DNA from 3 places in the Azorhizobium sp. AG788 genome. Region 1 is predicted to be linked to each of the others. Evidence: predicted binding sites of a transcription regulator. Region 1 holds the regulator's gene; each other region holds the start of a gene.
The links. The regulator PhoB, encoded in region 1, activates phosphate uptake and scavenging genes when phosphate is short. The targets are predictions, from matches to a motif close to TGTCATNNANCTGTCAT.

Region 1 (10,190 bases):
TGCAGCTCAAGTCCCGGCATTGGGTCATCACCGATGCCCACGGGCATGTGGAAGAGGTGCATGGCGCGGGCGTCGTGGGCGAGGAGCCGGTGCTGCCGCCGGGCGGGCGCTTCGAATATACCAGCGGCGTGCCCCTCTCGACCCCCACCGGCATCATGTCGGGCCATTACGACATGCTCGCCGAGACGGGCGAGACCTTCTCGGTGGAGGTGCCGGCCTTCTCGCTGGACGTGCCCCACATGCCCCGCATCCTGAACTGACGACCTTATCGCCATGAGCCTTGCCAATGCCGCGCGGGTGCAGAGGGGCTCCACCCCGGCGCTCGACCTGCGGCCGCTTGCCGCCACCATCGGCACGCTGCTCGCCATCCTCGGCGCCAGCATGGTGCTGCCCGCCCTCGCCGATCTCAGGGCCGGCGTCGCGGGGGAGAGCGCCTTCGTGGGTTCCGCCGCCGTCACTATCTTCGTCGGCGTGCTGATGATCGTGTCGGGCCGCTCCGCCGGCCCCATGCGGCTCGATCTGCGGCAGGCCTTCCTGCTGACCACCTCGGTCTGGGTGGTGCTTGCCCTATTCGCGGCCCTGCCGCTCGCCTGGGGTCCGAGCGGCCTCTCGCCGGTGAAGGCGCTGTTCGAGAGCATGTCCGGCCTCACCACCACGGGCGCCAGCGTCATGAGCGGGCTCGATGCCATGGCGCCGGGCGTGCTCTTGTGGCGGAACATGCTGCACTGGTTCGGCGGCATCGGCATCGTGGTCATCGCCATCGCCGTGCTGCCGGCACTGAGCATCGGCGGCATGCAGCTCTTCCGCACCGAATCCTCCGACCGCTCGGAGAAATTCCTCCCCCGCGCCGGCTCCGTCGCCAAGGGGCTGCTCGCCGCCTATGGGGTGCTCACCCTGCTGTGCGCCATCGGCTACGGGCTCGCCGGCATGCGCCCCTTCGATGCCGTGACGCTCGCCATGTCCACGGTGTCGAGCGGCGGCTTCGCCAATTCGGATTCCTCGCTGGCCGTCTTCGCCAATCCAGCGGTGGACTATGTGGCCATCGTCTTCATGCTGGCGGCGGCCCTGCCCTTCCCGCTCTATGTGCGGGCCTTCTCGGGCGACGTGCGCAAGCTGTTCCGCAATCCGGAAGTGCGCCTGTTTCTGGGGCTCGTCGCCGTCTTCACGGTGGCGTCCTTCCTGCAGCAGACCTTTCAGGGCATCGCCAGCGGCGAGCCGGCGCTGCGCGGGGCGCTGTTCACGGTGGCCTCGCTCATGTCCACCACCGGCTTCATGGCCGTGGACTATACGAACTGGGGCCCGCTCTCGGACGCCATCTTCTTCATCGCCATGTTCCTCGGCGGCTGCACCGGCTCCACCTCCGGCGGCCTCAAGTCGCTGCGCATCCTCATCGCGCTCAAAGCCGTGCGCCAGCATCTCAAGCGCATCTCCTACCGCAACGGCCAGTTCCCCATCCGCTATGGCGGCGCGCCGGTCTCCGACGACGTGGTGGCCTCGGTGCTCGGCTTCATCTTCCTTTATGTGGCGAGCTTCATCGTGGTCAGCGTCATCCTGAGCATGCTCGGGCTCGATCTGCGCACCGCGCTTTCCGCCGCCATCGCCTGCCTCGCCAACGTGGGGCCGGGCCTCGGGCCGCTGGTGGGGCCGGCCTCCAACTACGGCGGGCTGAGCGAGCCGGCCATTGCGGTGCTGACGCTCGCCATGCTGCTGGGGCGGCTCGAAATCGTCACCGTGCTGGTGCTGGTGGTGCCGCGCTTCTGGTGGCGGTGACGATATGCGGATGACGGGCGCGGCGCGCCCGTCATCGGTCTTCAGGAATCCAGCTGGTCGAACACTTCTTCCGCCGCGAACCCATAGGTGCGACCGCAGAATTCGCAGGTGACGGTGATGCGCCCGTCGTCCTGCACCATCTCCTTCTGCTCTTCGCGGGTGAAGCTCTTCAGCACGCCCGCCACCCGCTCGCGCGAGCAGGAGCACTGGGCCTTCAGCAGTTGCGGCTCGAACACCCGCACCCCGCGCTCGTGGAAGAGGCGGAACAGCAGGCGGTCGCTGGTCAGCGTCTTGTCCACCAGTTCCACATCCTCGATGGTGCCGGCGAGTGCCTGCGCCTCGGCCCAGGCCTCGTCGTCATCCACCTGATGGAGTTCGGTGCCCTCCGGCGCATCGCCCGGATGGAAGTCCGCCTGCGCCGCGCGGCCGGCCTCGGCCGGCAGGAACTGCGCGAGCAGCCCGCCCGCCCGCCAGGAGGAGCCGCCGCCCGCCTGCAATTCCTCGCCCACGGCGAGACGCACGCGGGTCGGGATCTGCTCGGACTGGCGGAAATATTCGTGCGCCGCCTCTTCCAGCCCCTCGCCCGTGAGCGCCACCACGCCCTGATAGCGATTGACCGACAGGCCCTGATCGATGGTCATGGCCAGATGCCCCTTGCCGAGCAGCGCGGCCGGGCTCGCGGCATTGGCCAGCACCGCCGCCTCCACCGCCTCGCGGTCGAAGCGGGCATAGGCGCGGATCTTGTCGGGGGTCACGAAATCCACCACCAGCATGTCCACGGGACCGTCGGTGTGGGTCTGGAGAATGAAGCGGCCCTCGAACTTCAGGGACGAGCCGAGCAGGGTCGCCAGCACCACCGCCTCGCCGATCAGCCGCTTCACCGCCGCCGGATAGGTGTGATGGGCCAGCACGCCGTCGAGCACGCTGCCGAGGCGCACCACGCGGCCGCGCACGTCGAGCGTCTCCACCTGGAACGGCGTCACGCAGTCATCCGCATCGAGGCGGGGCTGCTTTTCCTCTTCAGCCATCGGGACTCCAAATCATGACAACGGCCCCGGTCATGGACCGGGGCCGCAAGGATTGCGCTCTTTGCACCCGTCCGTCCACTGGGCCTTACAGGCCCCATGCGGGGCCGGCCAAGCGACGGGATCAGGCGCTTGCCTTCTCCAGGCACCAGGCGAGGATGCCCTTCTGGGCGTGCAGACGGTTCTCCGCCTCGTCGAACACCACCGACTGCGGGCCGTCCATCACCTCGTCCGTCACCTCCTCGCCGCGATGGGCGGGCAGGCAATGCATGAATATGGCGTCGGGCGCGGCGCGCGCCATGAGCTTGGCGTTCACCTGATAGGGCTTCAAGAGGTTGTGACGGCGCTCGGCCTCCTTGTCGCCCATGGAGACCCAGGTGTCGGTGATGACGCAATCGACGCCTTCCACCGCCTCTTCCGGATCCCGCATGAAGCGGACCTTGGCCTGCGTGCGCTTGACGAACTCCTTCAGCGCCTGACGCGGAGACAGCTCCTTGGGCGTCGCGACATTGATGGAGAAGTCGAACTGCGCCGCCGCATGGACCCACGAGGCGAGCACGTTGTTGGCGTCGCCGGTCCAGGCCACGCTGCGGCCCTGGATGTTGCCCTTGTGCTCCTCGAAGGTGAGCACGTCGGCCATCACCTGACAGGGATGGGACACGCGGGTGAGGCCGTTGATGACCGGCACGGTGGCGAATTTCGCCAGTTCCAGCAGGTCCTCATGGCTCAGGATGCGGATCATGATCGCATCCACGAAGCGCGACAGCACGCGGGCGGTGTCGGCGATGCTCTCGCCCCGCCCGAGCTGCATTTCCGCGCCCGTGAGCATGATGGTCTCGCCGCCGAGCTGGCGCATGGCCAGATCGAACGACACGCGCGTGCGGGTCGAGGGCTTGTCGAAGACCATGGCGAGCGACTTGCCCGCCAGCGGCTTCTCCTCGGTTCCCGCCTTGCGCTTGGCCTTCAGCTGCTTGGAGAGCTCCAGCACCCCGCGCAGGTCCACTGCCTCCAGATCCGTCAGATCCAGAAAGTGACGCACACCATTCCCGCTCATTCGGCGGCCCCCTTCACCGGCGCGGCTGCAAGCCCGTCCTCGATCCGCCGGCAAGCCGCCTCGATCTTTTCCGCCGCAAGCTTCACTTCTTCCTCGCTGACCACCAGAGGCGGCAGGAGGCGCACAACATTGTCGCCGGCGCCGGGGGCCAGCAGGCCCTCCTCGCGCAGCGCCACCACGAGATCGCCCGCCGGCACATTGGCGCGCAGGCCGAGCAGCAGGCCCTGGCCGCGCACCTCGGCGATGACGCCGGGATGGCGGTCCTTCACGCCGGCCAGAAGCTGCGTGAAGCGCAGGCTGATCTGGTTCACATGCTCCAGGAAGGACGGCTCCAGAACCTTGTCCAGCACCGCATTGCCCACCGCCATGGCGAGCGGGTTGCCGCCATAGGTGGAGCCGTGGGTGCCCAGCGTCATGCCCTTGGCCGCTTCTTCCGTGGCGAGGCAGGCGCCCATGGGGAAGCCGCCGCCGATGCCCTTGGCGACCGACATGATGTCCGGCGTGACGCCCGCCCATTCGTGGGCGAACAGCTTGCCGGTGCGCCCGACGCCGCTCTGCACCTCGTCCAGCACCAGCAGCAGGCCGTGCTCGTCGCACAGCGCCCGCAGGGCGGCGAGGAAGCCGGACGGCGGCACGCGCACGCCGCCCTCGCCCTGGATGGGCTCCAGCAGGATGCCGGCGGTGGCGGGGCCGATGGCCGCCTTCACCGCCTCCAGATCGCCGAAGGGCACATGGTCGAAGCCCGGCAGTTCGGGGCCGAAGCCTTCGAGATACTTGGCATTGCCGCCGGCGGCGATGGTCGCGAGCGTGCGGCCGTGGAAGGCGCCCTCGAAGGCGATGAGGCGGTTCCGCTCGGGATGGCCGGAGACATACTGGTATTTGCGCGCCATCTTGATGGCGCACTCCAGCGCTTCCGCACCGGAATTGGTGAAGAAGACCGTATCGGCGAAGGTCGCCTGCGTCAGGCGCTCGGCCAGCCGCTCGCCGCCGGCGATGCGGAACAGGTTCGAGGTGTGCCAGAGCTTGCCCGCCTGCTCGGTCAGGGCCTGCGCCAGATAGGGATTGGCGTGACCCAGCACATTGACCGCGATGCCGGCGGTGAAGTCGAGATAACGTCGCCCGTCCGTCGTCACGAGCCAGCAGCCCTCTCCCCGCTCGAATTCCAGGTTGATGCGTGCATAGGTCGGCAGAACGGGGGATATCACGGGAACCCCTCCTCACGAGGGTTGAGCGCCGGAGTGGCGCAGGGACAAACGGAAAAAGGCCGCCCAAGCGGGGCAGCCCGACGTGGGTGATTCTAGCTATCGCCCACGCGGGGTCAACATACCTAGCTTGGTTAACGTTTTCGCAACGACTTGGGGAAAACAGCCGGCTGCGTGATTCTGACTCTTCGCGACCCAGCCCCCATATTGTAGTTTCCCACTCGCCGCCTACGAGATGTCGTGCGGCACCGTTCCCAAGTGGCGTCGGCTCCCCAGTCCTGCGCGCGGACAGCGCGTCGCAGGAAGCGGCCGGGGATTCGATGAGGCAGCCAAGGAGGCGAGCGATGAGCTGGAACGACGAGCGCGTCGAACTCTTGAAAAAGCTCTGGAGCGAAGGACTGTCGGCCAGCCAGATCGCGGCTGAACTCGGCGGGATCACGCGTAATGCCGTGATCGGCAAGGTTCACCGTCTCGGCCTGTCGGGCCGGGCAAAGGCTCCGGCCGTCGCGGCCCGTCCGCGCAAGGCCGCCCGTCCCGAGGCGCCCGCACCGCGCCCCCAGGCCCCGACCCGTCCGGCGACCATCGGCAACACCGCCCTCGCCCCGGCCTTCGAGGAACTGGTGGAGACCGCTCCGGCGCCCGCGCCGGAGGCTCAGCCCTCCGCCAACATCGTGCCGATGGGCCAGCGCTGCACGATCATGAATCTCACGGAAGCCACCTGCCGCTGGCCGGTGGGCGAACCGGGGACGGACGCCTTCTATTTCTGCGGCGGACGCAGCCTTCCCGGGATGCCCTACTGCACCACCCATGCCCGGATGGCCTACCAGCCGGTCCAGGATCGCCGGCGGGACCGCCGGGTGGCCCGTCTCTGATCTGTCCTGACCCAGCCCCGCTCCGGCGGGGCTTCGGTTTTCAGGGGCCTTATGACCGTCGAAGACGATGCCCGGCGCGGATGACACGCCGGGCGCGCATCCGTCAGCGCCGGTCCCGCGTCGGATCGTAGCAGGTATAGCCCACGAAGCACTGCGGATTGTCGCGGGTCGGCACCCAGGCCGGGTTGGTCTGCTGGTCCATGGGGCAATAGGCCCCGCTCACCACATAGCGGTCGTAAACCAGCTGAGATGTGGCGAGCACCACGGCACCCTGCTGGCGCACCATGCCGGTGGCCTGCGCACAGCTCATCTTGCGGCTGTCCGGCAGCCCCTGCGCAAGCGCCGCCCCGGAGGCGACGACGGCACCGGCCAGCAGAACCGGCGCCAGAACAGCGCGCGACCAGTTGTTCATGATCCTTAACTCCCGCAGCCGCGTTCGGCGCGGCCCCTTGTGGCGTTCGCCACCGTCTCCGGCGACCGCTCCAACATAGGCTCAGCCGCGGCCTGCTGCCAGCGGGCGGCTCACCAGCCCCAGCCCCAGCGCCAGTCTCCCTTGGCGGGGTCGTAGCAGGTGTAGCCGATGAAGCATTGCGGATTGTCGCGCGTCGGCTCGAAGGCCGGCCGCAGCGCCTGCTGCGGCATGCAGAAGCGCAAATCGCTCACATAGCGGTCGAAGGTGGTCGCGGAGGTGTCGAGCACGATGCCGCCGGCCCGGGCGACCAGCCGCGCCGCCTGGTCGCAGGTCATGGCGCGCGTGTTGGGCCGCGCCTGTGCGCCGGTGGACGCGAAGGGAGGCAACAGCGCCAGGGCGAGGGCCGCCGCCTTCAGGCAACGACCCGACATGCGCACCACACCTGCCATGCTCAGCCTCCCTCGCGCCACCCACGCGGCCATCGGACGGCAGATGGCGTGGCGCACCGCGCCCCTCAATGGGCGCGGGCGAACATTTCGTTGAAGGAATAGCCGGCGCCGCGCACGGTGCGGATGGGATCGGGCTGGCGGCCGCGATTGATCGCCTTGCGCAGGCGGCCCACATGCACGTCCACGGTGCGCTCGTCGATATAGACGTCCTGGCCCCACACGCCGTCGAGCAACTGCTCGCGGGAGAAGACGCGGCCGGGGCTCTGCATCAGGAATTCGAGCAGGCGGAACTCGGTCGGACCGAGATGCACCTCGCGGCCCGAGCGGTGGACCCGATGGGTCTCGCGGTCGAGCTCGATGTCGCCGGCCCGCAGCAGGGTCGCCACATGCTCGGGCTTGGCCCGGCGCAGCAGCGCCCGCACGCGCGCCAGCAATTCCGGCACGGAGAAGGGCTTCACCACATAATCGTCGGCGCCGGTGGCAAGGCCGCGCACCCGCTCGGTCTCTTCGCCACGGGCGGTCAGCATGATGACGGGCAGGCGCTCCGTCTCCGGCCGCGTGCGCAGCCGGCGACAGAGCTCGATGCCCGAAAGGCCTGGCAGCATCCAGTCGAGGATGACGAGATCGGGCACGCTCTCGCGCAGCCGCGTCTCGGCTTCATCACCCCGCCCCACATTGTCGACGGCGTAACCCTCGCTCTCGAGGTTGTACCGCAGGAGGAGCGTCAGCGGCTCCTCGTCCTCGATGATCAGAATGCGCGCAGGCACGTTGGCTTACCCCTGAAGGGTGCGGGTGGGGAAGGTCACCGTGGTCTCGCTGGACGCGTCCGCCTTCGGACGATCGTCGGAGAGCATGTTGCCGGTGACCATGTAATAGACGGTCTCGGCCACATTGGTGGCATGGTCGCCGATGCGCTCGATGTTCTTGGCACAGAACAGGAGGTGCGTGCACACGGAGATGTTGCGCGGATCTTCCATCATGTAGGTGAGGAGTTCGCGGAACAGCGAGGTGTACATGGTGTCGACGCTGGCATCCTTGCGCCACACCTCGAGCGCCTTGGCCTCGTCGCGGCCGGCATAGGCGTCCAGCACTTCCTTGAGCTGCTCAAGCACGAGGTCGGTCATGTGCTCGACGCCGCGCACCAGCTTCTGCGGGTGGTATTCGCCCTCGATGGCCAGCACGCGCTTGCCGACGTTCTTGGCGAGGTCACCGATGCGCTCCAGATCGTTGGAGATGCGCAGGGTGGCCACGATGTCCCGCAGGTCGCTGGCCATGGGCTGGCGCTTGGCGATGACCAGCACCGCCTTTTCCTCGATGTCGCGCTGCATGTGGTCGATGGCAGCGTCCATCACCACCACGCGCTGGGCGGCGGTGCCGTCCCGGCGGATCAGGGCGCCGACGGAATCGGCCACCAGACGCTCGGCCTGGCCGCCCATCTCGACGATCTTGCGGCCCAGTTCCTTCAGCTCGGCATCGAAAGAGGAAACAGTATGTTCAGGCATCAAAACCTCCCCGTGCCGCGTCAGCCGAACCGGCCAGTGATGTAGTCGCGCGTCTTGATCTCCTTCGGATTGGTGAAGATCACGTCCGAGGGGCCGACCTCCACCAGTTCGCCGAGGTAGAAGAACGCCGTGCGGTCGGCGCAGCGCGCCGCCTGCTGCATGTTATGGGTCACGATGACGATCGTGAATTCCTGCTTCAGCTCGTCGATCAGATCCTCGATCTTCGAGGTGGAGATCGGATCGAGCGCCGAGGTGGGCTCGTCCAGCAGGATGACTTCCGGCTTCACCGCGATGGTGCGGGCGATGCACAGGCGCTGCTGCTGGCCGCCGGACATGCCGAGCGCGGAGGTGTGGAGACGGTCCTTGGTCTCTTCCCAGATCGCCGCCTTGCGCAGGCAGCTCTCGACGCGCTCGTCCATCTGCGACTTGGACAGGCTCTCGTGCAGGCGCACGCCGAAGGCGATGTTGTCATAGATGGACATGGGGAAGGGCGTCGGCTTCTGGAACACCATGCCGATGCGGCTGCGCACCACAGTGGAGTCCAGATCCTTGCCCACCACGTTCACGCCGTCGAACATGACCTCGCCCTCGGCGCGCTGGCCGGGATAGAGGTCGTACATGCGGTTGAAGACGCGCAGCAGCGTGGACTTTCCGCAGCCGGACGGGCCGATCATGGCCGTCACGCGCTTCTCCGGGATGGTGAAGTTGATGTTCTTCAGGGCGTGGTTCTGCCCGTAGTAGAAGTTCAGCTTGTTGACCTGAATCTTCGTCGGCGCGTCCGGGGCGCCGGGCTTGGCCGACACGCTGGTGGACATGCTGAGGTTCGGATCGACGGCGGAAGTCATGGTCTAGCCTCGTTCGGATCTCGGGGCCCGGCGCAGCGGGCGGAATTGCGTAGGGAAGCCGGCCCGGTCAGTGCGACCGCGCCAGGACGAGCCGCGACACCACATTGAGCACCAGCACGCCCACCGTGATGAGCAGCGCGCCGGCCCAGGCCAGGGCCACCCAGTCGTCGAAGGGGCTGCCGGCATACTGATAGATGGCGATCGGCAGGCTGGCCATCGGCTTGGACAGGTCCACCGACCAGGAATTGTTGCCGAGCGAGGTGAAGAGCAGCGGCGCCGTCTCGCCGGCGGCGCGGGCGATGGCCAGCAGCACGCCCGTGACGATGCCGGCGCGGGCCGCGCGCCACGTCACCATCATGACCACCTTCCACTGCGGCGCGCCGAGCGCGAAGGCGGCTTCGCGCAGGCCCACCGGCACGAGGTTCAGCATGTCCTCGGTGGTGCGCACGATGACCGGGATCACCAGGATGGCGAGGGCGATGGAGCCCGCCCAGCCCGAGAAGCCGCCGAAGGGCACCACCAGCAGCTGGTAGATGAAGAGGCCGACCAGGATGGACGGCGCCGAGAGCAGGATGTCGTTCACGAAGCGGGCGGCGGAGCCGATCTTCGTGCCCTTGCCGTTCTCGGCGAGGAAGGTGCCGGCGAAGATGCCGATCGGACCGCCGATGACGAGGGCGAGGCCGATCTGGATGAGCGAGCCGACGATGGCGTTCAAGAGGCCGCCGTTCTGGCCCGGCGGCATGGTGATGCGCGTGAAGACGTTGGTGCCGAGCGCCGGAAGGCCCTTGGCGAGCAGCGTGAGCAGGATCCACGCGAGCAGAAGGATGGCGAGGGCGGCGAATCCGACGGAAATCGCCTTGACGGTCGTGTCCTTGGCCCGGCGGGCGGCGAGCGAAGCCATGGTTCGGTTCTTTCTCAGTCGAGGCGCGAACGCACCAGCGCGCGGGACAGCGCGAGGACGATGAAGGAGATGACGAACAGGATGAAGCCCAGCTGCAGGAGCGAGGTGAGCTTCAGCGAGCCGATCGGCGCCTCGGGGAATTCGTTGGCGATGGTGGA
Region 2 (10,190 bases), on a different contig from region 1:
GCGCGCTCGCCGGCGAGCATGTGGGCACCATCATCACGGCGAACTGAGGGGCGGGCATGTCCGACACCACCAACACCATCAAGCACGTCGCCTCGCCGCTCGCCCGCCAGACCCTGCTGGACGGCGATCTGGTGAAGCCGGTGGCCGACAAGCGCCCCATCCGCCTGCTGCCCTGGCTCCAGGTCGTGAAGATCGGCGGGCGCTCCATCATGGATCGCGGCGCCGAGGCGATCCTGCCGCTCGTCGACGAACTGCGCAGCCTCCTGCCGGAGCACCGGATGCTCATCCTCACCGGCGCCGGCATCCGGGCGCGGCATCTCTACAGCGTGGGTCTCGATCTCGGCCTGCCGGTGGGCTCGCTGGCCTCGCTCGCCGCGAGCGAGGCGGGGCAGAACGGCCACATGCTGGCGCTACTGCTCTCGGCGGAGGGCGTCTCCTATGTGGAACACCCGACCATCGCCAGCCAGCTCGCCATCCACCTTCAGGCCACGCGCGCGGTGGTGGGCAGCGCCTTCCCGCCCTATCACCACCACGAATTCCCCACCTCCCGCATCCCGCCCCATCGGGCCGATACGGGCGCGTTCCTCGTGGCGGACGCGGTGGGCGCGGCCGGGCTAACCATCGTGGAGGACGTGGACGGCGTCTATACGGCCGATCCCAAGGGGCCGGACGGCGCGAAGGCGGAACTGCTGCGGGAGACGACCGCCGCGGCACTGGCGGCGGCGGGTGGACCGCTGCCCTTCGACCGCACGCTGACGGAAATCATGGGCACGGCCCGCCACATCGAGCGCGTGCAGGTCATCAATGGTCTTGTTCCCGGCCGTCTCACCGCCGCGCTGCGGGGCGAGCATGTGGGTACGCTGATCCACACCGGCGCGCACGCGGGCTGATGAAAAGCAGAACGCCCCGGCTTCGTCGGAAGCCGGGGCGTCTCTGGATCGGATAAAGGCCGGATGGTCCTGCGGCTCAGGCCGCGGCCTTCTTGCCCGTGGAGATGGCAGCCTCAAGGCCCTTCACGAGGCGCTCGAAGGCCTCCGGATCGGTGCAGGCCTGCGCGAGTTCGGTCGCCCAATTGGGGTTGCGCAGCGTGTAGGTGGTGAAGGCGACGTGGGCGCCGGTCTTCTTCAGCACGTGGTCGGACACGCGGGAGGGCAGGGCCTCTTCCACGAAATAGCGCAGGCCCGGACGGCCGTTCACAAAGGCGGCAATCTCGCGCGCCGCGTCGGCATAGGCGTCGTTGCCGATCAGATCGGACACCTTGTCGATGAGCGCCAGCACTTCAGATTTCGCGTGGTGGTCCGCAGGAACGGAGCCGGCCATGGTTCAGCCTCCCTCAAGGAATGCGCCGCCTGTAGTGGCGGATCGGTTTGACCTTTTCACGGCGGCAGCGGCGCTTGTGGCCTGAAGGCCCGGCGCGATCACCCCCGGAGCGGGTCCGGAGGTGCCAGCGCTGCCGTTGGCTGGAATATTGTATAATTCCCACCAGGGGTCAAGGATGCCAGCCACCGTCCTCGGGCGGTTTGGGAAAGGCGCGGCGTGTGTGAAATCAGCGGCTTGGCGGCGGCGGCGTGGTGGCCCCAAGGCCGATGGCCCGCTGCACCATCACGGTGTCCGCCCAGCGGCCGAAGCGATAGGCGACGCCCGGCAGAATCCCGACGCGGGTGAAGCCGAAACGCTCGTGCAGCGTGAGCGAGGCGCTGTTGTCCGCATCGATATAGCCGATCATCTGGCGGAAGCCTGCGGCGGCGCAGGCATCCACCAGCCCCTGCATCAGATCGCGACCGATGCCGCGTCCCGTGTGGTCGTGATGCACATAGATGGAGTGCTTCACCGCGTAGCGATAGGCCGGACGCTTCCGGAACGGCACCACATAGGCATAGCCCACCACCTCGCCATTGAAGAGGGCGGCGATGTGGGGCAGCCGCCGGTTCTTCAGGTTCTTGCGGCGGTCCTTCAGATCGTCCGGCTCAGGCGAGCCGTCATCCACACCCTCCTCGACGCCGCGGCGGATGTGGTGACGGTAAATGGCAAGCATCGCATCCACATCCTCGTCACGGGTGGGGCGGATGACGATGGCGGTGTCTGTCTCCATGGCGTCCTGACGCAATCCTATTCACTGACCACATAGGTATAGAGCCGCACCCGGCCCGTGGCATCGATCTCGCGGTAAACGCCCTGAATTTCAACCTCGAAGCCGGGGAAGGTGTTGAAGCTCGCCTCGAACATCTTGAGATAATCAATCATGGGCTGCGCGCGTTCCGTCAGGCGCTCGCCCGGCACGATGGTGGCAATGCCCGGCGGATAGACCACGAAGGGCGTGGTGGCGATGCGGCCCGAGATGGCGTCGATGGGCAGATAGTCCACATCGTTGCGCACGAGGCAGCGGGCGGCGTCGTGGGGCGACATGGCCATTTCCGGCAGATGCTCGGGGCAGAACTGCTGGGCCTGCAGGCGGCTCACATTCGCCTCGCGGAAGAAGCGGTGCATCTCCCCGCACAGGTCGCGCAGGCGCACGCCGGCATAGCGCTGCGGCCGACGGCGGAAGAATTCCGGAATGGCGTCCTCCAGCAGCGCATTGTCGTCATGCAGGCGCTTGAAGGCGACGAGGCCGGAGATGAGCGTACCCGCCTTGCTGGCCTCGACGCCGGGGGTCAGGAGGAAGAGCAGCGAGTTGAGGTCGTTCTTCTCCGGCACGATGCGGTTCTCGCGCAGATATTGCGCCACCACCGGGGCCGGAATGCCGTGCTCCGTATAGTCGCCCGTGGTCCGGTCGAAGCCGGGGGTCAGCAGGGTGAGCTTGTTCGGGTCGGTCATGGCAAAGCCTGGCGCCAGATCGCCGAAACCATGCCACTTTGCCTCGGGCGCCAGTTGCCAGAAGGCGGGATCGGTGGCGAGCTGGTCGGTGCCCACGCTCTCCCACGGCACGTCATGGAACGCGCCGGGGCGGGCAGCATCCGGAATGGCCACGCGCTCGGGCACGAAGGGCTCGAAGAACCAGCGCCGCTCCGGCCGGCTCTCCTTCTCCTCGAACTCGCGGCGGCTGGCGCGGATCTTCTTGCGCAGCTCGATGCCGAGCCGAATGGTGTCGTCCCAGAGGACCTCACCCGAACGCCCCTTCATCATCTGCGCGCCCACGTCGAGGGAGGCGAACAGCGGATAGAAAGGCGAGGTGGAGGCGTGCTGCATGAAGCTCTCGTTGAAGCGGCGATGCTCCACGCGCCGCTTCTGGCCGGTGATGTGCCGGTCCTTCATGTGGATCTGGGACGCCTGCGAGAAGCTCGCCAGCTGCTTGTGGGTGGACTGGGTGGCGATGATGCCGGGCGAGTCCGGCCCGAGGTCGGAAAGGCCCATGGCGTAGCGGCCCGCATAGAGCGGGTGGAACTTCATGAAGCCCGCCCAGGCCTCATCGAACAGGATGTAGTCGCACAGGTGGCCGATCCGCTTCAGGATCATCTCGGCATTGTGGATGGTGCCGTCATAGGTGCACTGCTCCACCACCGCGACCCGGAAGGGGCGGGGGCGCTGCCAGGCATCGGGATCGCTCACCAGCGGATGGGTGCGGATGGCCTCGCGCAGCGCCGTCTCGTCCAGCTTGTCCCAGCGCATGGGGCCAATGAGACCCCAGGCGTTGCGCACGGTGGGCACATAGACCGGGATGCCGCCGCCGATGAGCAGCGCGCCATGGTGGGCGGCCTTGTGGTTGTTGCGGTCGAACAGCACCAGGTCGCCGTCTGTGACGAGGGCGGAGAGCGCCACCTTGTTGGAGGTGGAGGTGCCGTTCAGCACGAAATAGGTCTTCTCCGCGCCGAAGATCTTGGCGGCTTCCTTCTGCGCCTGAAGGGCGGGGCCTTCATGGGTCAGGAGGTCGCCGAGGTCGAGCACGGAATTGTCGAGATCGTCGCGGAACACCGCCTCGCCCAGATGCTCCATGAACACCCGGCCGATGGGGCTGCGGCTGTAGAAGACGCCGCCGTTATGGCCCGGGCACGTCCAGAGCTGGTTGCCTTCCTCCGCATAGTCCACCAGCGCGCCGAAGAAGGGGGTCTTCAGCGTCTCCGCATACTGCTTGAGGCGGGAGACGAGGTTCTTGGCGATGAAGGCCGGGGTCTCTTCCGAGAGGAAGACGTAGCCGTCGATGAAGTCCAGCACTTCGACCGGCAGATCCTCGAAGCGCTTGCGCCGCACCAGCAGGATGATGGGGAAGTCGAGCCCGCGCTTGCGCATAAGGTTGATGAGGGCGGCGGTCTTGCCCTCCAGCCCCTTCTTGCCCCAGTCGATGAGCATGCAGCCGATGGCGGCGTCCGTCTGCACCGCGATCTGCGCGTCATCGAGATCGCGCGCCATCACCACCTCGAAGCCGGCGCGGCCGATCTCGTCCACGATCTGGTTGAGGCGGACGCCCTCGAGGTCGTCCGCGTCGAAGGCAGGGGTCGCGAACAGGAAGGTGAAGCGGCGGAAATAATCCATCATCGTCCCCGGGGCTGAGCTCGGGGTGCAGATGTCCTGCCATTGATGACAAAGCTGTGACGCTCGGGCTCCGGTAGGTGGGAAAACAGGCCACCGTTCAGTCGTCTAACGGACGGCCCGGTCCTCTGTCGCATCGATGGTGTCGGCGCGCAGGCCGGAGTCCCATACACCCCCAACGCCGGGCTTCGTTCGGGCTGGCGGGTATGCCGGGCGCGATCGCCCTTGTCGCTTAAGGTCTTATCCGGTAAGCTTTCCTATAGGTCAGGTGCATTTCTGACCATGCATTTTTCATTCTTGGCCGACATGAAGTCGGCTTCCCCCGAACCGCGCTCACATGACGTGATCCCGTGGCTTCTCCCCGCAGGGAGGGAAACATGGTTTCGAGCGTTGGTGCCTCCTATAGCGTGCTGAGCCTGTTTCAGAGCGGCACAAGCAGCCAGTCGACCGCGAGCACTGAAGCGGTCGAGGCGATCATCGAAAAGGCTCGCCAACTGAAGGCGGACGCCAGCCCGGCCCGGGTTCAGGCTGCCAGCACCATTACGGACACGTGGATCGCCAGCTCGGAGGAGACGTCGCGTTCCAGCGTGAGCGCGTCGTCTACGGAGGTCACGGCCGAGACGTCATCCGTCGATGACAGCGAGAAACCGAGCGCCATCATTGACACGTTTCAAGCGCTGTTATCAACCGTGTGGGTGTACAATCATTTTCTGACCAATAAAGAGGGGGCGAAGGCCTCCCTGGAGTCCTATAAATCCCAACTGGCAGCTGCGACTGATCCGAAGGAACAGGAGAGACTTACAAAAATCGTCCAAGGCTCTGAGCGGATCGCGGTTCAGAATGCCGAAGCGGTTATTGACATGGGCAAGCAAATTGCCGCGTTCCGGACGGGTTATGATGTTTCCGGAAACATCTTGGAAAAACAGGATGATGGGACTTACAAGATAGGTACGTTTGTCGCCTCCGTGGAGGGGCATACCTATTTTGAGCATGATGGCTCGGGAACGGCCCGCGAATACACGTGGTCCGGTAAAGTGACCGACATTTATGACTTGGCCAAGGGCACCTCAGAATCGACAGGCGTGGGCTTCTGGGATTGATAGTGCGGCCACCGGACATCCGGTGGCGCGTCTTGACTGCTCCTTTTGGATGAGCATCCGGTGAATAAGGCACAAGGTTCCGTGCACAACGAGTGACGGCGCGCGATTATTGCTCTCGCGCGTGCCTTGCCGGATCGTCGCTGAGACCGAGCTCGGCGCAGGCCTGCTCACTCTCCCGCGCCAGTTCCTCGAACTGGGCGGCCCGCCCGTTGCTCGCCCGCCAGATGTAGCCCATGTCGCGGCTCGCCGGCCAGCCGTCGATCTGCAGCAGGGCGACGTGATCCTGCACGCGGAATTCGGATTTGGCATAGAGTTCCGGGAAGAGGGACGCGCCCATGCCCATCACCACCATCTGGCGCAGGGCATCGAGGCTCGTGCCCTCGTAATCTTCCCGCATGTCGGCGCCGCTCGCCGCCGCAAGCTCCCGCGCCCGCTCGAACAAATGGTGGCCGCGCCCAAGCGTGAGCAGGCGCTCACCCTTGAGCTGGCGGGGCTTGACGCGACCGCTTGCGGCGAGGCGGTGGTCCTTGCCGACGCCGAGATAAATGGCCTCCCGGCAGATGCGGCGGAAGGTGAGGGCGTGGCCCGAGGCGGGGGGCGGAATGAGCCCGCAGTCGAGATCGCCTGTCATCACGTCGCGCTCGATGGCGGCGGGCCGGTCCTCGCGCACGTAGATCTGGAGCGCGGGATATTTGCCGTGCAGCACCGGCAGGAGGTTCGGCAGGAAATACGGTCCGAAGGTGGGCGCGACGCCGAGCCGGATGAGGCCGCCGAGATTGTCCGCGCCGGTGGCCGCCACCGTCACGATGTCGTCCAGCGTCAGCAGCACCGAGCGCGCCGCATCCACGATGCGCGCGCCGATGGCGGTCGGCGTCACCTTCGCCCGCGTGCGGTCGAACAGGGGCGTGCCGAGCTGCTGTTCGAGCTGCGCGATCTGGACCGAGAGGGTGGGCTGCGAGACGTGGCAGCGCTTGGCCGCGGAACCGAAATGGCCGGTTTCGGCCAAGGCGACCGCATATTCCAGCTGACGGTGGGACGGACGGAAGGGCATGGCGGTTCACGATAGGTCGAGACTATGGAGAATATAGAAACTATGCATTGGACCTATCAAGTCCGATCCCGCATGCTCCTCCCCGTTGAAAGGAGGTTGTCTTGGACCAGATCCTGAAATCCCTCACGTCGCGCCACGCTTTGCTGGAGGCGGAGATCGCCTCGGAGCGCAAGCGGCCGCAGCCGGACGGGCTGCGGGTGCTCGGCCTGAAGAAAATGAAACTGCAACTGCGGGACCAGATCGATTACATCCGGCGCGAGGGTTTCGCCCCGGTGATGGTCGTCCGCAGGCGCCGTTTCGCGGGTCCTGTCCTCAAGCCCGCGCTTTGAGCCTGGAGCACGTTCCGATCTGATCGCCTCGTAACCAGATCGGGTTCCCGTTCACTCCCCGGAGGCCCGGGCCCCTCTGACGGCGCATTCCGCCGCCATGTCGGTCCTCTTCATTCCCTTGAACATCAAGGCCGGTTCCGCGGCCTGCGGTGGCTGCGTGCCGCCGCGGGTCGCGGCGTCGCGCCCGTACATCCGGAAAAGAGACCCATGGACACCCTTATGAGCCTCCTTGCGATGGAGGTGATCGGCAAGCCCGCCTGGCTGTGGGCGAGCTTCCTCGCCATCGTCTTCCTGCTGCTCGCCTTCGATCTCGGCGTCCTGCACAAGGACGACAAGGAGATTGGCATCGCCGAAAGCCTCAAGCTTTCCGCCTTCTACATCGCCGTCGCCGTCGCCTTCGGCGGCTGGATCTGGCTGTCCATGGGCGCGGAGGCGAGCCTCCAGTACTTCACGGGCTATGCCATCGAGAAGGCGCTCTCCATCGACAACGTCTTCGTCATCTCGATGATCTTCGGCTACTTCGCCATTCCGCGCGCCTATCAGTATCGCGCGCTGGTGTGGGGCATCATCGCGGTGCTGGTTCTGCGCGGCATCATGATCGGCGTCGGCGCGGCGCTGGTGCAGGAATATGACTGGGTGCTGCTGCTGTTCGGCGCCTTCCTCGTGGTCACCGGCCTCAAGATGCTGTTCACCGGCGGCGGGGAGAGCGACGTCACCGACAATGCCGCCATCCGCTTCCTCTCGCGGCGGATGCGGGTGACGCCTGAGCTGCACGGCCAGCGCTTCTTCGTGCGCCGTCCCCATCCGGTCACGGGCCGGGTGGTGCTGTGGGCGACGCCCCTTTTCCTGGCGCTGGTGGTGATCAATGTGGCGGACCTCGTGTTCGCGGTGGACTCGGTGCCGGCGATCTTCGCCATCACCACGGACACCTACATCGTCTTCACCGCCAACATCATGGCCGTGCTGGGCCTGCGCGCCCTCTACTTCGCGCTGGCCGCCATGGTCCACCGCTTCGAATATCTGAAGTACGCCCTCGCCGGCGTGCTGGTCTTCATCGGCATCAAGATCTTCTGGAGCCACTTCTTCGGCAAGCTGGACCCCGCCATCTCGCTCTCGGTCACGTTGGCCATGATCGCGGGCGGCGTCCTGTTCTCGCTGTGGAAGACCCGGCAGGTGGGCAAGACCGCCTGACGGGCGCGGCGCCCGCCGATGCGGGCAAGGCGCCACTGAACAGGTGATCACCGCGGCCGGCGGAGGGGCCACATGGCACCTTCCGCCGGCCGAAACGTGCCGCGCTCCTATCCAAGGTCACGATCCCCGCTTCCGCCCGGCCGGCTTTCGCCGGGTGGGCGCGCACAGGGCGGCGCGGTGGTGCTGGGCACGCTCGCCGCCTCGGCCTCCTACATCGCCACTCCCGCCGCCACGCGGCTCGCCTTGCCGGAGGCCAATGCGGCCTGCTCGCTCCGGGCGGCGCTCGCACTGACCTTCTCTTTCAACGTCGTGATCGGCATCCCGCTCCATGCCGCCATGGCTGAGGTCATCAACGGCTGAAAACGACAACGGCGGCCCGAGGGCCGCCGTTGCATGCGTGGGTGTTCGATCCGGTCACTCGGCCGGAGAGGTCGCCTCGATCGGCAGGTCGTCATCCTCAACCGAGATGCGGCCGGAGAGGGCGGCGGCGAGCTTGTCCTTGTCCAGTTCGCCTTCCCAGCGGGCGACGACGATGGTTGCCACCGCATTGCCGATGAAGTTGGTGATGGCCCGGCATTCCGACATGAAGCGGTCGATGCCGAGGATCAGCGCCATGCCGGCCAGCGGCACGGTGGGCACCACGGAGAGCGTGGCGGCCAGCGTGATGAAGCCGGCGCCGGTGATGCCGGCCGCGCCCTTGGAGGAGAGCATGGCCACGAGCAGCAGCAGGATCTGGTCGCCCAGGCTGAGGTGGATGTCGGTCGCCTGCGCGATGAAGAGCGCGGCGAGCGTCATGTAGATGTTGGTGCCGTCGAGGTTGAAGGAGTAGCCCGTCGGAATGACGAGGCCCACCACCGACTTGCGGCAGCCGGCCCGCTCCATCTTCTCGATGAGGCTCGGCAGCGCGGCTTCCGAGGAGGAGGTGCCGAGCACGAGCAGCAGCTCTTCCTTGATGTAGCGCAGCAGCGCGAAGATGGAGAAGCCATTGTACCGGGCCACGAGGCCCAGCACGACCACCACGAACAGGAAGGACGTGATGTAGAAGGTGAGGATGAGAAAGGCGAGGTTCGCCACCGAGCCGATGCCGTAGCGGCCGATGGTGAAGGCCATGGCGCCGAAGGCGCCGATGGGTGCGGCCTTCATGAGGATGTGCACCAGCCGGAACATCGCCTGCGAGGCGGAAACCAGCACGTTCATCACCGGCTCGCCCCGATCGCCCACGCCGGCCAGCGCAATGCCGAACAGCACGGAGAAGAACAGCACCTGGAGAATGTCGCCGGAGCCGAGCGCGCTGATCGGCGTATCCGGGATGATGTTCATCAGGAAGCCGATGATGGAGGCGTCATGCGCCTTGGCGGCGTAGCTGGCGACCGCCTTCGGATCCAGCGAGGCGGGCGCGATGTGCATGCCGGCGCCGGGCTGCACCACATTGGCGATGATGAGGCCGATGATGAGCGCGAGGGTGGAGAAGGTGAGGAAGTAGATCATGGCTTTGCCGGCCACGCGGCCCACCTTTGCCAGATCGCGCATTCCGGCGATGCCGGTCACCACGGTGAGGAAGATCACCGGCGCGATCACCATCTTCACCAGCTTGATGAAGGCATCGCCCAGCGGCTTCATCTGGGTGCCGAGGTCCGGATAGAAATGGCCGAGCAGGATGCCGATGGCGATCGCGGCCAGAACCTGGACGTAAAGGTGCTGATAGAACTTGCGCGGCTTGTGCGGCGCGCTCGCGGCGGGAATGACCGGTGCCATGGACGTCTCTCCTGTCGGTCCATCAGCGCCTTTTGGACACGGGCGCCGTGCGAACCGGATGAAGCTGAAGGGGGCAACTACCCGCCGACGATGTCGCAAGGTCCGTGCCAAGGGAGGGCTGGGTATCGCGCTCCGGCATGTCGTTGAATCTTAAGGAAGAGTTTCCGCCCGTCTCACGCCGGATTGACGCTGTGTGCGGAAAGTCGCACATTGAAGCGGGCTGGCGCGTGCGGATTTTCGCACGGGGGCCGAGGAATTCCGGTGACGACCCCTCTGCGTGATCGCCCGGGCGGTCAGGGA
Region 3 (10,190 bases), on a different contig from region 1:
CTTCGCCGACCCCGCGCACCGTGGCCTGGTTCGGCCTCAGCCTCGGCCTTGCCATCGGCACCCGCGTGCTGGGCGTGTTCGCCTCCACCTACTGCTTCGCCGCCGCAGCCTTCCTGCTCGCTTCCGAGAGCCGCTCGCTCGGCTTCAAGAGCGCGGCGCTGCGTCTGGCGCGCTTCACCGTGCTCCTCGCCATCGGCTTGCCCTTCGCCTACTTCGTGCTCGGCGTGGTGTGGCCCTGGGCGGTGGTGGAACCGCTCAATCCCATCCGCGCCCTCGAATATTATTCCCACTTCTGGGAAGTGCCGTGGCGCGAGATGTTCGACGGCCGCCCGGTGCTGGTGCCCGACATGCCGCGCACCTATGTGCCCGTGCTGTTCGGCATCCAGATGCCGGAACTCTTCCTCGCCTGCGTGGTCGGCGGCATCGCCGGAGCCGTGGTCCAGGCCTTCTACGGCACCGAACCGGCCAACAAGCGCGCCCGCTTCATCCTGCTGGTGGCGGCGGCGACGGTCCCCGTCCTCATCACGGTCGCCATGCGCCCGGTCATGTACAACGGCATCCGGCACTTCGTGTTCGTGACGCCGGCCATGGCCCTGCTCGGCGGCGCGGCGCTGGTGTGGCTGTTCCGCCTCCTCGCCAACGCGCCCCTAGTGGCGCGCGGTGCGGCGGCGGCCCTCGTCCTCGTGGGCTTCGGCATGCCGATGAAGGAGTTCGCCAGCCTCCACCCCTATCAGTACACCTACTACAACCATCTGGTGGGTGGCGTGCGTGGCGCGGACTCGCAGTTCATGCTCGATTACTGGGGCCTTGCCTTCAAGCAGGCGGCCGGACAGCTCGACGAATATGTGGACCTGCACCGCATGTCGCTGCCGCAGGGCCGCAAGTTCAAGGTGGCCGTCTGCGGCCCGCACAATGCGGCGGCGCAGGAGCTGGGCCCCCGCTTCGAGACCACCTACGAGACCAAGGACGCGGACTTCGCCCTCATGCTGGGTGAATTCTACTGCGCCAATGTCCCCGCGCCGGTGATCGGCAAGGTGGAACGCGAGGGCGTCACCTACGCCAAGGTCTATGACGTGCGTGGCCGCAGCTTCCCGAGCGTGTTCGCACGCGGGCAGTGACGTCGCCCCGACAGGGACAGGACCGCCAACAAAAAGAGCCGGAGGGCCTGCGCCCTCCGGCTCTTTTGTTTTCCGCCGCGGCGTCCCCCGGGCAACCCGACCGCAGAAGGCATGATGTCCGGGCGGCGCGCCTTGGCCCGCCGCCCGGAGCGATCACTTCGCCTTCAGCAGTTCGCCGACTTCCAGCAGGACGAACTCGTTGTCGTCCGCCTTGTTCGGGTCGCGACCGGCCGAAAACGGCAGGTTGTTGTCGTTGCCGACCACGATGTGGGTGGGGTCCACCATCACCACGTTCTCGATGGTGATGAAGGGGAAGTCGAGCATCCCGTCCTTGCCACCCTGCTTGGCCTTGCCGTTGGGGTCCTTCAGCGCCATCAGGTCGACATAGCCGACCTTGCGCACCAGCTGGCTGGCGGTCTCGGGGCTGAACTCCACCTTGTAGACGCGCTTGAACTGGGCGGTCTTGTCGAAGCAGTCGGAAGCGACCTTCCCCTCGGGGCAGCGCTTGGACGGCGTGCCCTCGGAGACGTCGTCGCGCTCGATGATAAGGCCGCTGGTGGCATCGATCATGTTGAAGTCGCCGATGGCATTGCCCGCGACGGAGAGCGGATACTTCCAGAAGCGGCCGGTCCACTCCTTCTTCTGCAGATCGAACTCGAGGATGCGCAGCACCTCGGCACCGTCCACCTTCTCCTTCTCACCCGTCTCCGGGTTGAGCACCGGGCCTTCCAGCAGCGCATAGAGCTTGGTGCCATCGGGCGAGAGAGCCATGCCCTCGAAGCCCTTGGAGCGCTGGATCTCGAACGCCACCTTGCGCGAGGGATTGGGCGGCGTGGTGATGGCCGGATTGTCCGGCGAGCGCACGACCTTGCCGTCCACCTTGGTGGCATAGACGCCCTTCACCTTGCCGGTGAGATCGGTCTCCACCAGGAACGGCCCCAGCTCCTCGCCGAACCATAGGCTGTCGCCCACCTTCTGGATGGACTCGATGTCGAAGTCCGAGCCGGTGAGATAGCGCTGGGGCGTGCCCTCGAAGGTGATCGGGAACGGCACCTTCTTGTCGGGATCGCGCAGGAACAGGGTTTCCTTGCGCTCGATGGTGCCCGCCTTGAAGTCCATGGCGAGGCGGTGAACCATCAGCATGGCGTCCGGCGAATTGAACTTCGAACCGAAGCCGTTGTCGGTGATGACGAGGAACGTGCCGTTGCCCTCGTTCACGATGCCGGAGAAGCCCTGCACGGCCTGGCCGGGGAACGGCATGGAGATGCCGGTGGCGCGCGGCGCATCCTTCGGCGACAGGAAGCTGACGCCGGGCACCGAGCCCACCTGATCGTTGCGGCTGCGATCAGGAGCGGTGAACTTGCCCGCGACCTTGAGGTCGGCCGGCGCATCCGCCGGGGGCTGGATGTAGGTGGCGGCCGGAAGGACGACATGTCCCTCGACGGTCGCGGGATAGGCGCGGGCCGTCTCCTCAGCCTTGAGGGACGTCGCGAGAGCCGTGCCGGCGAGCAGCACGGCCAGCGTGAGAGAGAAAGAACGCATGGGAAGCGCCTCCTGTTGGCGAGGCGTTCTTGACCCTGCGCGATGTCAGCCGGGCGACAGGGAAACGACAATCCCATGACGTAGCGTCCGGGCTACCTCCCCGCCGTCAGAACCACGTCGTGCAGGCTAAGGGACCGGCCCCTAGAACCACTTGAGGCGCCGGAACAGCGACACCATTCCGACGCCCATGACGATGAAGATGACAGTGATGGCCCAGAAGGCGGCGGGGTCGGTATTGCCCGGAATGCCGCCCACATTCATGCCGAACATGCCGGAGATCAGCGTCAGCGGCGCGAAGATGACGGTGACGGCGGCGAGCACCAGCATGGACTGGTTCATCTGCTCCGCCCGCCGGTCCACGATCTGCTCGCGGATGAGGATGGAGCGCTCGCGCACCGTGTCGAGTTCTTCCGAGAAGCGCGAGACGCGGTCGGCGGCATCGCGCAGGCGGTTGCGGTCCTTGGGGCCGATCCAGGGATCGTCCTCCAGCGAGAAGTGATTGAGCGCCTCCCGCTGCGGGGCGATGTGGCGGCGCAGCTTCATGGCCACCCGGCGCAGCACCAGCACGCGCGGCAGAACATCGCTGGGCGCCTGACGCTGGGCGTCGTCCTCCAGTTCGTCCGCCTCGTCGATCAGCATGGAGACGACGAGATCGAGCCGATAGACGAGGCGCGTGGCGAGTTCCGCCACCATCTCGCCCTGCGTGCGCGGCGCGCGGCGGCGGGAGATGGAGTCCACATAATCGGCGATGGCCGATATGGGCTGGTCCTGCACCGAGACGATGCGCTCGGAATCCACCCACATGGTGAGGGAGGCCATCTCCTCCGGCAGGGAATTGGGATGCAGATTCACGGCGCGCAGGATCAGCAGCGCGCCCTCCTCCAGCACCTGGCAGCGGGGACGCGTGTGCGTCTCCATCAATTCCTCGACGATATGGGAATCGATGCCGCTATGGGTGTGGAGCCACGTATCGCTGCGGTGGGGCAGCCGGCGGAAATGCAGCCAGATGAAGCCGCCCTCTTCCGGCCTGTGGGGATGCGGCTCATCGGCGGGAATGCGCCGGGCGCCCCCCTTGCCGTCGAACAGCCATACATCCAGCAAACCGTCCGAGTTCAGCGGCTTCACGCACATCCCTCCCCTGACGCCCGGTCCGGCCCGCTGGCAGTGCAGCGGGGCGGCCGAGGCTATCGCGTCTTCTCACTGACACGGAAGCGTTACAGTTCAAAGAAGGACGCAAGGGAAGGCGGTAAGGAACTCCTCAGGCAAGCGCGCTGAGCACCCGCACCCAGCTCCGCGTGCCCTTGTGGAAGCAGGTGAGGTCGTATTTCTCGTTCGGGGAATGCACGCGATCGTCATCGAGGCCGAAGCCGATGAGCAGCGTGTCCATGCCCAGCACGTTCTTGAACTGGCCGACGATGGGGATGGAGCCGCCCGAGCCGATGGCGACCGGCGTCGTGCCCCACTCCGCCTGAAGCGCCGTGCGCGCCTTGGCGAGGTCCGGGCTGTCCGGTGGCACGAGCACGGCGCGGCTCCCCTCGCTCTTGCCGAAGGTGACCTTGCAGTCCGCCGGCAGGCGCGCCTGCACGAAATCCTTGAAGGCCGCCGCGATCTTGGCCGGATCCTGATTCGCCACGAGGCGCATCGTCACCTTGGCCGTGGCGGTCGAGGGAATGATGGTCTTCGAGCCCTGCCCCTGATAGCCGCCATAGATGCCGTTCACCTCGAAGGTGGGGCGGGACTGGATCTGCTCGATCAGCGAGCGGTCGCTCTCGCCCGCCGCCACGGACAGGCCCACCGGGCCGAGGAAGGCCTCTGGCGTCAGACCGAGTGCGTTCCAGGCATCGCGCACCGCCTGCGGCATCTCGGCCACGTCGTCATAGAAGCCCGGAATGGTAATGTGGCCCGTGTCGTCATGCACCGCCGCGAGGATGCGGGCGAGGACGTGGATGGGATTGCGCGCCGCGCCGCCGAAGAGGCCGGAATGCAGGTCGCGATCGGCGCCGGTAATGGTGAGCTCGGTGTGCAGGATGCCACGCAGCGAGGTGGTGATCGCCGGTATCTGCGGGTCCCACATGCCGGTGTCGCAGACCAGCGCCACGTCGGCCTTCAGTTCTTCCGCGTTGGCGGTGAGGAAGGCCGGCAGGCTCGGGGAGCCGCACTCCTCCTCCCCTTCCAGCAGCACGGTCACGTCCACCGGCAGCTTGCCCTGCACGGTCTTCAACGCCCGCAGCGCCTCGAGGAAGGTGGACACCTGTCCCTTGTCGTCGCAGGCGCCGCGCGCATAGATCCGGGTCTTGCCATCGGTGCCGGTGGCGATGCGCGGCTCAAAGGGCGGGCTGTCCCAGAGGTCCAGCGGGTCCACCGGCTGCACGTCATAATGGCCGTAGAAGAGCACCCGGCGGGCGGCGCCCGTGTCGGTGCGGCCGATCACCACGGGATGGCCCGCCGTCTCGCGCACGGTGGCGGCGAGCCCGAGGTCGGTCAGCGCCTCGGCGGCGAAATCCGCCGCCTGCCGGCAGGCGGCAGCATAGGCCGGATCGGTGGAAATGCTGGGGATGCGCAGGAAATCGGAGAGCCGCGCCAGGGAGGCGTCGAGCCCGGCATCCACTGCGTTCAGAACATCATCCACACCGGCCATCGCCTTCTCCTCGCCTTCGCGCCACCGCTGATGGGCAGCGACTCATGGGGGCGAATGCTGGGCCGGTGCGGCACGGCTGACAAGGCGGCGCGGTACGCGGGCCCTCAACGAAAAAGCCCTGCCCTACGCCGATGGCGCGGGGCAGGGCTGAACGTCAGTCGAACTGATGCGCGGATCAGTTGGCGGCGACGGCCGGCGCGGCCTCTTCCGCCGGACGGGCGGCGATGGCCGGCTTGTTCATGCGGCGGGCGCGCTGAAGCACCGAGCCGATGCGGCGATAGAGCAGGCGCGGCAGCAGCGGCATGCCGACGGCGGCGTCATAGCCGGCGCGGCTGGCGATGCGGGCGAGCACGTTGGGCGCACCGTCCACCACGAGGACAGCCGGAACCGCGTCCGGCGAATCCCGGAACGGATTGTCCGGCACGTTTTCCGCGTCGTCGGCCTGGATCACAAGAACGTCATAAGCGTTCGCGCCACCTTCCAGTTCGGAAACCGTGGCGAATTCCGTCACAGAACCGACGCCGAGCGCGGTCAGGCCGACGCGCGTCGTCTCGCGACGATCGGCATTGGAATCGATGACGACAATGCGGGCAATGGGCAACACCTTCATGGGGCGCTCCTGATTGGAGGGCGCCGACGCGTGCCGGCACCTGGATTGAGCAGCTCCAGCCGAAAGAGACCCCGCAATCTCATCCGACTTTGGGAAAATCATACCGGGGGTCGTTCGGCCAATCAACCCGCTGACGAACAGACCCCCGAATCCGGTCAGCGGCTTCGGCCGCCGAGAATGCCCCGCAATATGGCTTTTCCGAGTTGGTTACCCACTTGCGACGCCAGCGAGCGCGCCACCGTTCTTACAACCAGCTCCGTCGTGGTCATGCGCGCGGAGCCTGTCCGGGGCACACGCGGGACGCCGCCCGGCGATCGTCCAACCGAACGGTCCGTGGGCTCGGGCCGGCTGTCCGGGGCGTGCTCGCGCGGCACATGGCCCCAGGGGCCGGACGGCGCGTCGGTCACCGGTCCGGAGGTCTGCGCCGCCGGCTCCGCCTCCTCGCGCAGCATCTCGAAGGCGGACCGGGGGTCTTCGGTCACGTCATAAAGCCCCCGCACAGGGCTGCGGGCGATCACCTCCGCCCGCTCCGCATCGGTGATGGCGCCCACCCGCGCGCTGGGCGGGGCGATCAAGGTGCGCTCCACCATGGTCGGCGTGCCCGCGCCCTCCAGCACGGAGACCAGCGCCTCGCCCTTGCCGAGTTCGGTGATGACCCGGGCCGTGTCGAGCTTCGGATTGGGGCGGAAGGTTTCCGCCGCCGCCCGGACCGCCTTCTGGTCGCGGGGCGTGAAGGCCCGCAGCGCATGCTGCACGCGGTTGCCGAGCTGGGCGAGCACGCTGTCCGGCACGTCCAGCGGGTTCTGCGTCACGAAATAGACGCCCACGCCCTTGGAGCGGATAAGGCGGACCACCTGTTCCACCTTCTCCAGCAGCGCCTTGGGCGCGGCATCGAACAATAGGTGCGCCTCGTCGAAGAAGAAGACGAGCTTGGGCTTGTCGAGATCGCCCACCTCGGGCAGGTCCTCGAACAGTTCGGAGAGCAGCCACAGCAGGAAGGTGGCGTAGAGGCGCGGGCTCCCCATGAGCTTGTCCGCAGCAAGCACGGAAATGGTGCCGTAGCCGGAGCGGTCCACCCGCATGAGATCGGAAATCTTGAGGTCGGGCTTGCCGAAGAAGCGATCCGCGCCCTGGTTCTCCAGCACCAGAAGCTGCCGCTGGATGGCACCCACGGTGGCGGCGGAGACGTTGCCATAGTCGCGCGTCAGCGTCTTGGCATTGTCGGCCACGAAGCCGATGACGGCACGCAAATCCTTCAGGTCATAGAGCCAGAGCCCGCGTTCATCCGCGAGGCGAAAGGCGATGTTGAGGACGCCTTCCTGCACCTCGTTCAGCTCCATGAGCTGGGCCAGCAGCAGCGGCCCCATCTCGGAGATGGTGGTGCGGACGGGATGGCCCTTCTCGCCGAACAGATCCCAGAAGATCACCGGGAAGCTGTCGGGGGTGTAGGTGATCCCCACCTCCTGCGCCCGCTTCAGCAGGAAGTCCTTTGGCTCTCCCGGCATCGCGATGCCCGAGAGGTCGCCTTTCACGTCGGCGGCGAAGACCGGTACGCCGGCGCGGGCAAAGCCTTCCGCCAGCACCTGAAGGGTCACGGTCTTGCCCGTGCCGGTGGCGCCGGTGACAAGCCCGTGCCGGTTGGCGAGCCGCAGGGCCAGTTCCTCGTCCTTGCCCGCCGCCGGGCTGTGTCCGACAAAGACCGTGCCCTCGTCCCGTGCCATGGCCGCTCCTCCCTTGACCTCACACCCATAGCGTCGCGCCGGGCACAAGGCCACGGGTGCGCACCCGCCTGACGCACCGTCTTGCCCCTGTTCGGCCCGCTCAGGCAAGGCCCCGGCCACGCTTGCAAGGCCCGGTCTTCACCGTCACCATGCCGCTCCCAGAGACGGCAGAAGAGACCTTCATGGAGACCCTCACCGACCGCCTCATGGCCCGCGTGGGCCTCAGCGAGGCACAGGCCAGATCGGCCGTCCGCGTGCTCTCGACCTTTCTCAGTACGGAAGCCCCGCCCCCGACCCGCGCGCGCCTGCATGCCGTTCTGCCCGACCTCGCGCCGGCCACCGGCAGCGGCGAGCCGGAGGCGGATGGGGACGGCACGAGCCATTTCGGCGGCATGGCCCGGCTGATGCGCGTCGCCGATCGGCTCATGGCCGAGGGCCTCAGCATGATCGAGGTGCAGGCCACGGTGCGCGAGGTGGTGGCCTATGCCCGCGAGACGGCGGGCGACGCCACGGTGGACGAAATCGTCACCGCCATTCCGGGCCTGCGCCACGCACTCTGAACCCTGTCCCATCCGCCAAAGAAAAAGGCCCCCGCGCTGGAGCGCGGAGGCCTCGTCATTCACGATCGGCCAGAAGGCTCAGGCGAAGGCCTTGAGCGCCGCCTTGCCGGCATATTTCGCCTGCGCGCCCAGTTCCTGCTCGATGCGCAGGAGCTGGTTGTACTTGGCGGTGCGGTCGGAGCGGGCGAGCGAGCCGGTCTTGATCTGACCGCAGTTCGTGGCCACCGCGAGATCGGCGATGGTGGAGTCCTCGGTCTCGCCCGAGCGGTGGGACATCACGGCGCGATAGCCGGACTTGTGGGCGAGTTCCACCGTCTCCAGCGTCTCGGTCAGCGAGCCGATCTGGTTCACCTTCACGAGGATGGCGTTGCCGGTGGATTCCTTGATGCCACGGCCGAGGCGCTCGACATTGGTCACGAACAGGTCGTCGCCCACCAGCTGGCACTTGGCGCCGATGGCGTCGGTGAGCTGCTTCCAGCCCGCCCAGTCGTCCTCGGACATGCCGTCCTCGATGGTGACGATCGGGTAGTTGCCGACCAGCTGCGCCAGATACTTCACCTGGGCGTCGATGTCGCGGACCTTGCCCTCGCCCTCATAGTGATAGGCGCCGTCCTTGAAGAATTCGGTGGCGGCGCAGTCGAGACCGAGGAACACGTCCTCGCCCGGCTTGAAGCCGGCCTTCTCGATGGCCTTCAGCACGAAATCGAGCGCCGCCTCGGCGGAGGCGAGGTTCGGGGCGAAGCCGCCCTCGTCGCCCACATTGGTGTTGTGGCCGGCGTCCTTCAGGCCCTTCTTCAGGGTGTGGAAGATCTCGGCGCCCCAGCGCAGGCCTTCCGCGAAGGTCGGCGCGCCGGCGGGCAGGATCATGAATTCCTGGAAGTCGATGGGATTGTCCGCATGCGCGCCGCCGTTGATGATGTTCATCATCGGCACCGGCAGGGTGCGGGCGTTCACGCCGCCCACATAACGATAGAGCGGCAGGTTGTTGGAGATGGCGGCCGCCTTGGCCACCGCCAGCGACACGCCGAGGATGGCGTTGGCGCCGAGGCGGGCCTTGTTGGGCGTACCGTCGAGTTCGATCATGACGGCGTCGATCTGCGCCTGCTCCTCGGCATCGAGGCCGCCGATGGCGTCGAAGATCTCGCCGTTCACCGCCTCGACCGCCTTCTCGACGCCCTTGCCGAGATAGCGGCCCTTGTCGCCGTCGCGCAGTTCCACCGCCTCATGGGCGCCCGTGGACGCGCCGGAGGGAACCGCCGCGCGACCGAGCGCGCCGTCTTCCAGCAGCACATCGACTTCCACCGTGGGGTTGCCGCGGCTGTCCAGGATTTCCCGGCCGACGATATCGACAATGGCGGTCATGGAGCGTCCTTCCCTTCCTCTGCCCAAAGCGTGACCCGCGCGGCGCGCGGATGCGAAACGGAGCGCTGCGCTTCTAGCCTGTCACGCCGCCGCTGGTAAGGGGTCATGGCGCGCGGCAGCCTTTCGCGCACAAGCCGGCAAATTGCGCTACAGTGCTCAAAAAAGGAGCGCGCTCAGCCGCTCCGCGTCAGGAAATGCCATCCAGGACCGCCGCTTCACGCCGCATCCAAGGACCGATGATGACCGAAGCCAAGCTCCAGCTCGGGCGCGAGACCGCCCTGCCGTCCTCACCCGAGGAGGCCGTGCTGGACCGCGTGCCCAATCCCCATCCCGACACCAATTACGTGGCCCGCTTCACGGCGCCCGAGTTCACCTCGCTGTGTCCCGTGACCGGCCAGCCGGACTTCGCCCATCTGGTGCTGGATTACGTACCGGACGTCTGGCTCGTGGAATCGAAGTCGCTCAAGCTCTATCTCGCCAGCTTCCGCAACCACGGCGCCTTCCATGAGGACTGCACGGTGGCCATCGGCAAGCGACTCGTGGAGTTGCTGAAGCCGCGCTTCTTCCGCATCGCCGGCTACTGGTATCCGCGCGGCGGTATTCCCATCGACGTGTTCTGGCAGACTGGCGAGCTCCCGC

Region 2: DFO45_RS14165 (Orn/Lys/Arg decarboxylase N-terminal domain-containing protein) is a predicted target of PhoB. The motif match lies at 4,513-4,529, and genes of this name have one in related genera.
Region 3: DFO45_RS14355 (esterase-like activity of phytase family protein) is a predicted target of PhoB. The motif match lies at 2,725-2,741, and genes of this name have one in related genera.

The regions. Positions count from the first base shown of each region.
Region 1 covers NZ_SOBM01000001.1:179,991-190,180, reverse strand. Annotated here, with positions in the region: gene apaG (Co2+/Mg2+ efflux protein ApaG) at 1-260, shown strand, start outside; gene DFO45_RS00900 (TrkH family potassium uptake protein) at 274-1,770, shown strand; gene DFO45_RS00895 (Hsp33 family molecular chaperone) at 1,812-2,798, opposite strand; gene argF (ornithine carbamoyltransferase) at 2,920-3,849, opposite strand; gene DFO45_RS00885 (aspartate aminotransferase family protein) at 3,846-5,054, opposite strand; gene DFO45_RS00880 (GcrA family cell cycle regulator) at 5,396-5,923, shown strand; gene DFO45_RS00875 (hypothetical protein) at 6,027-6,335, opposite strand; gene DFO45_RS00870 (hypothetical protein) at 6,446-6,784, opposite strand; gene phoB (phosphate regulon transcriptional regulator PhoB) at 6,850-7,551, opposite strand; gene phoU (phosphate signaling complex protein PhoU) at 7,558-8,286, opposite strand; gene pstB (phosphate ABC transporter ATP-binding protein PstB) at 8,307-9,101, opposite strand; gene pstA (phosphate ABC transporter permease PstA) at 9,199-10,032, opposite strand; gene pstC (phosphate ABC transporter permease subunit PstC) at 10,047-10,190, opposite strand, start outside.
Region 2 covers NZ_SOBM01000005.1:120,019-130,208, reverse strand. Annotated here, with positions in the region: gene DFO45_RS14185 (uridine kinase) at 1-47, shown strand, start outside; gene DFO45_RS14180 (molybdenum storage protein subunit alpha) at 57-890, shown strand; gene DFO45_RS14175 (hypothetical protein) at 967-1,320, opposite strand; gene DFO45_RS14170 (GNAT family N-acetyltransferase) at 1,547-2,092, opposite strand; gene DFO45_RS14165 (Orn/Lys/Arg decarboxylase N-terminal domain-containing protein) at 2,110-4,467, opposite strand; gene DFO45_RS14160 (hypothetical protein) at 4,842-5,564, shown strand; gene DFO45_RS14155 (hydrogen peroxide-inducible genes activator) at 5,671-6,615, opposite strand; gene DFO45_RS14150 (YdcH family protein) at 6,717-6,944, shown strand; gene DFO45_RS14145 (TerC family protein) at 7,152-8,135, shown strand; gene DFO45_RS14140 (sodium-dependent bicarbonate transport family permease) at 8,208-8,495, shown strand; gene DFO45_RS14135 (dicarboxylate/amino acid:cation symporter) at 8,550-9,890, opposite strand.
Region 3 covers NZ_SOBM01000005.1:167,989-178,178, forward strand. Annotated here, with positions in the region: gene DFO45_RS14350 (glycosyltransferase family 39 protein) at 1-1,118, shown strand, start outside; gene DFO45_RS14355 (esterase-like activity of phytase family protein) at 1,272-2,660, opposite strand; gene DFO45_RS14360 (zinc transporter ZntB) at 2,802-3,785, opposite strand; gene DFO45_RS14365 (dipeptidase) at 3,919-5,298, opposite strand; gene DFO45_RS14370 (hypothetical protein) at 5,474-5,908, opposite strand; gene DFO45_RS14375 (helicase HerA-like domain-containing protein) at 6,064-7,629, opposite strand; gene DFO45_RS14380 (hypothetical protein) at 7,812-8,189, shown strand; gene eno (phosphopyruvate hydratase) at 8,268-9,551, opposite strand; gene queF (preQ(1) synthase) at 9,791-10,190, shown strand, end outside.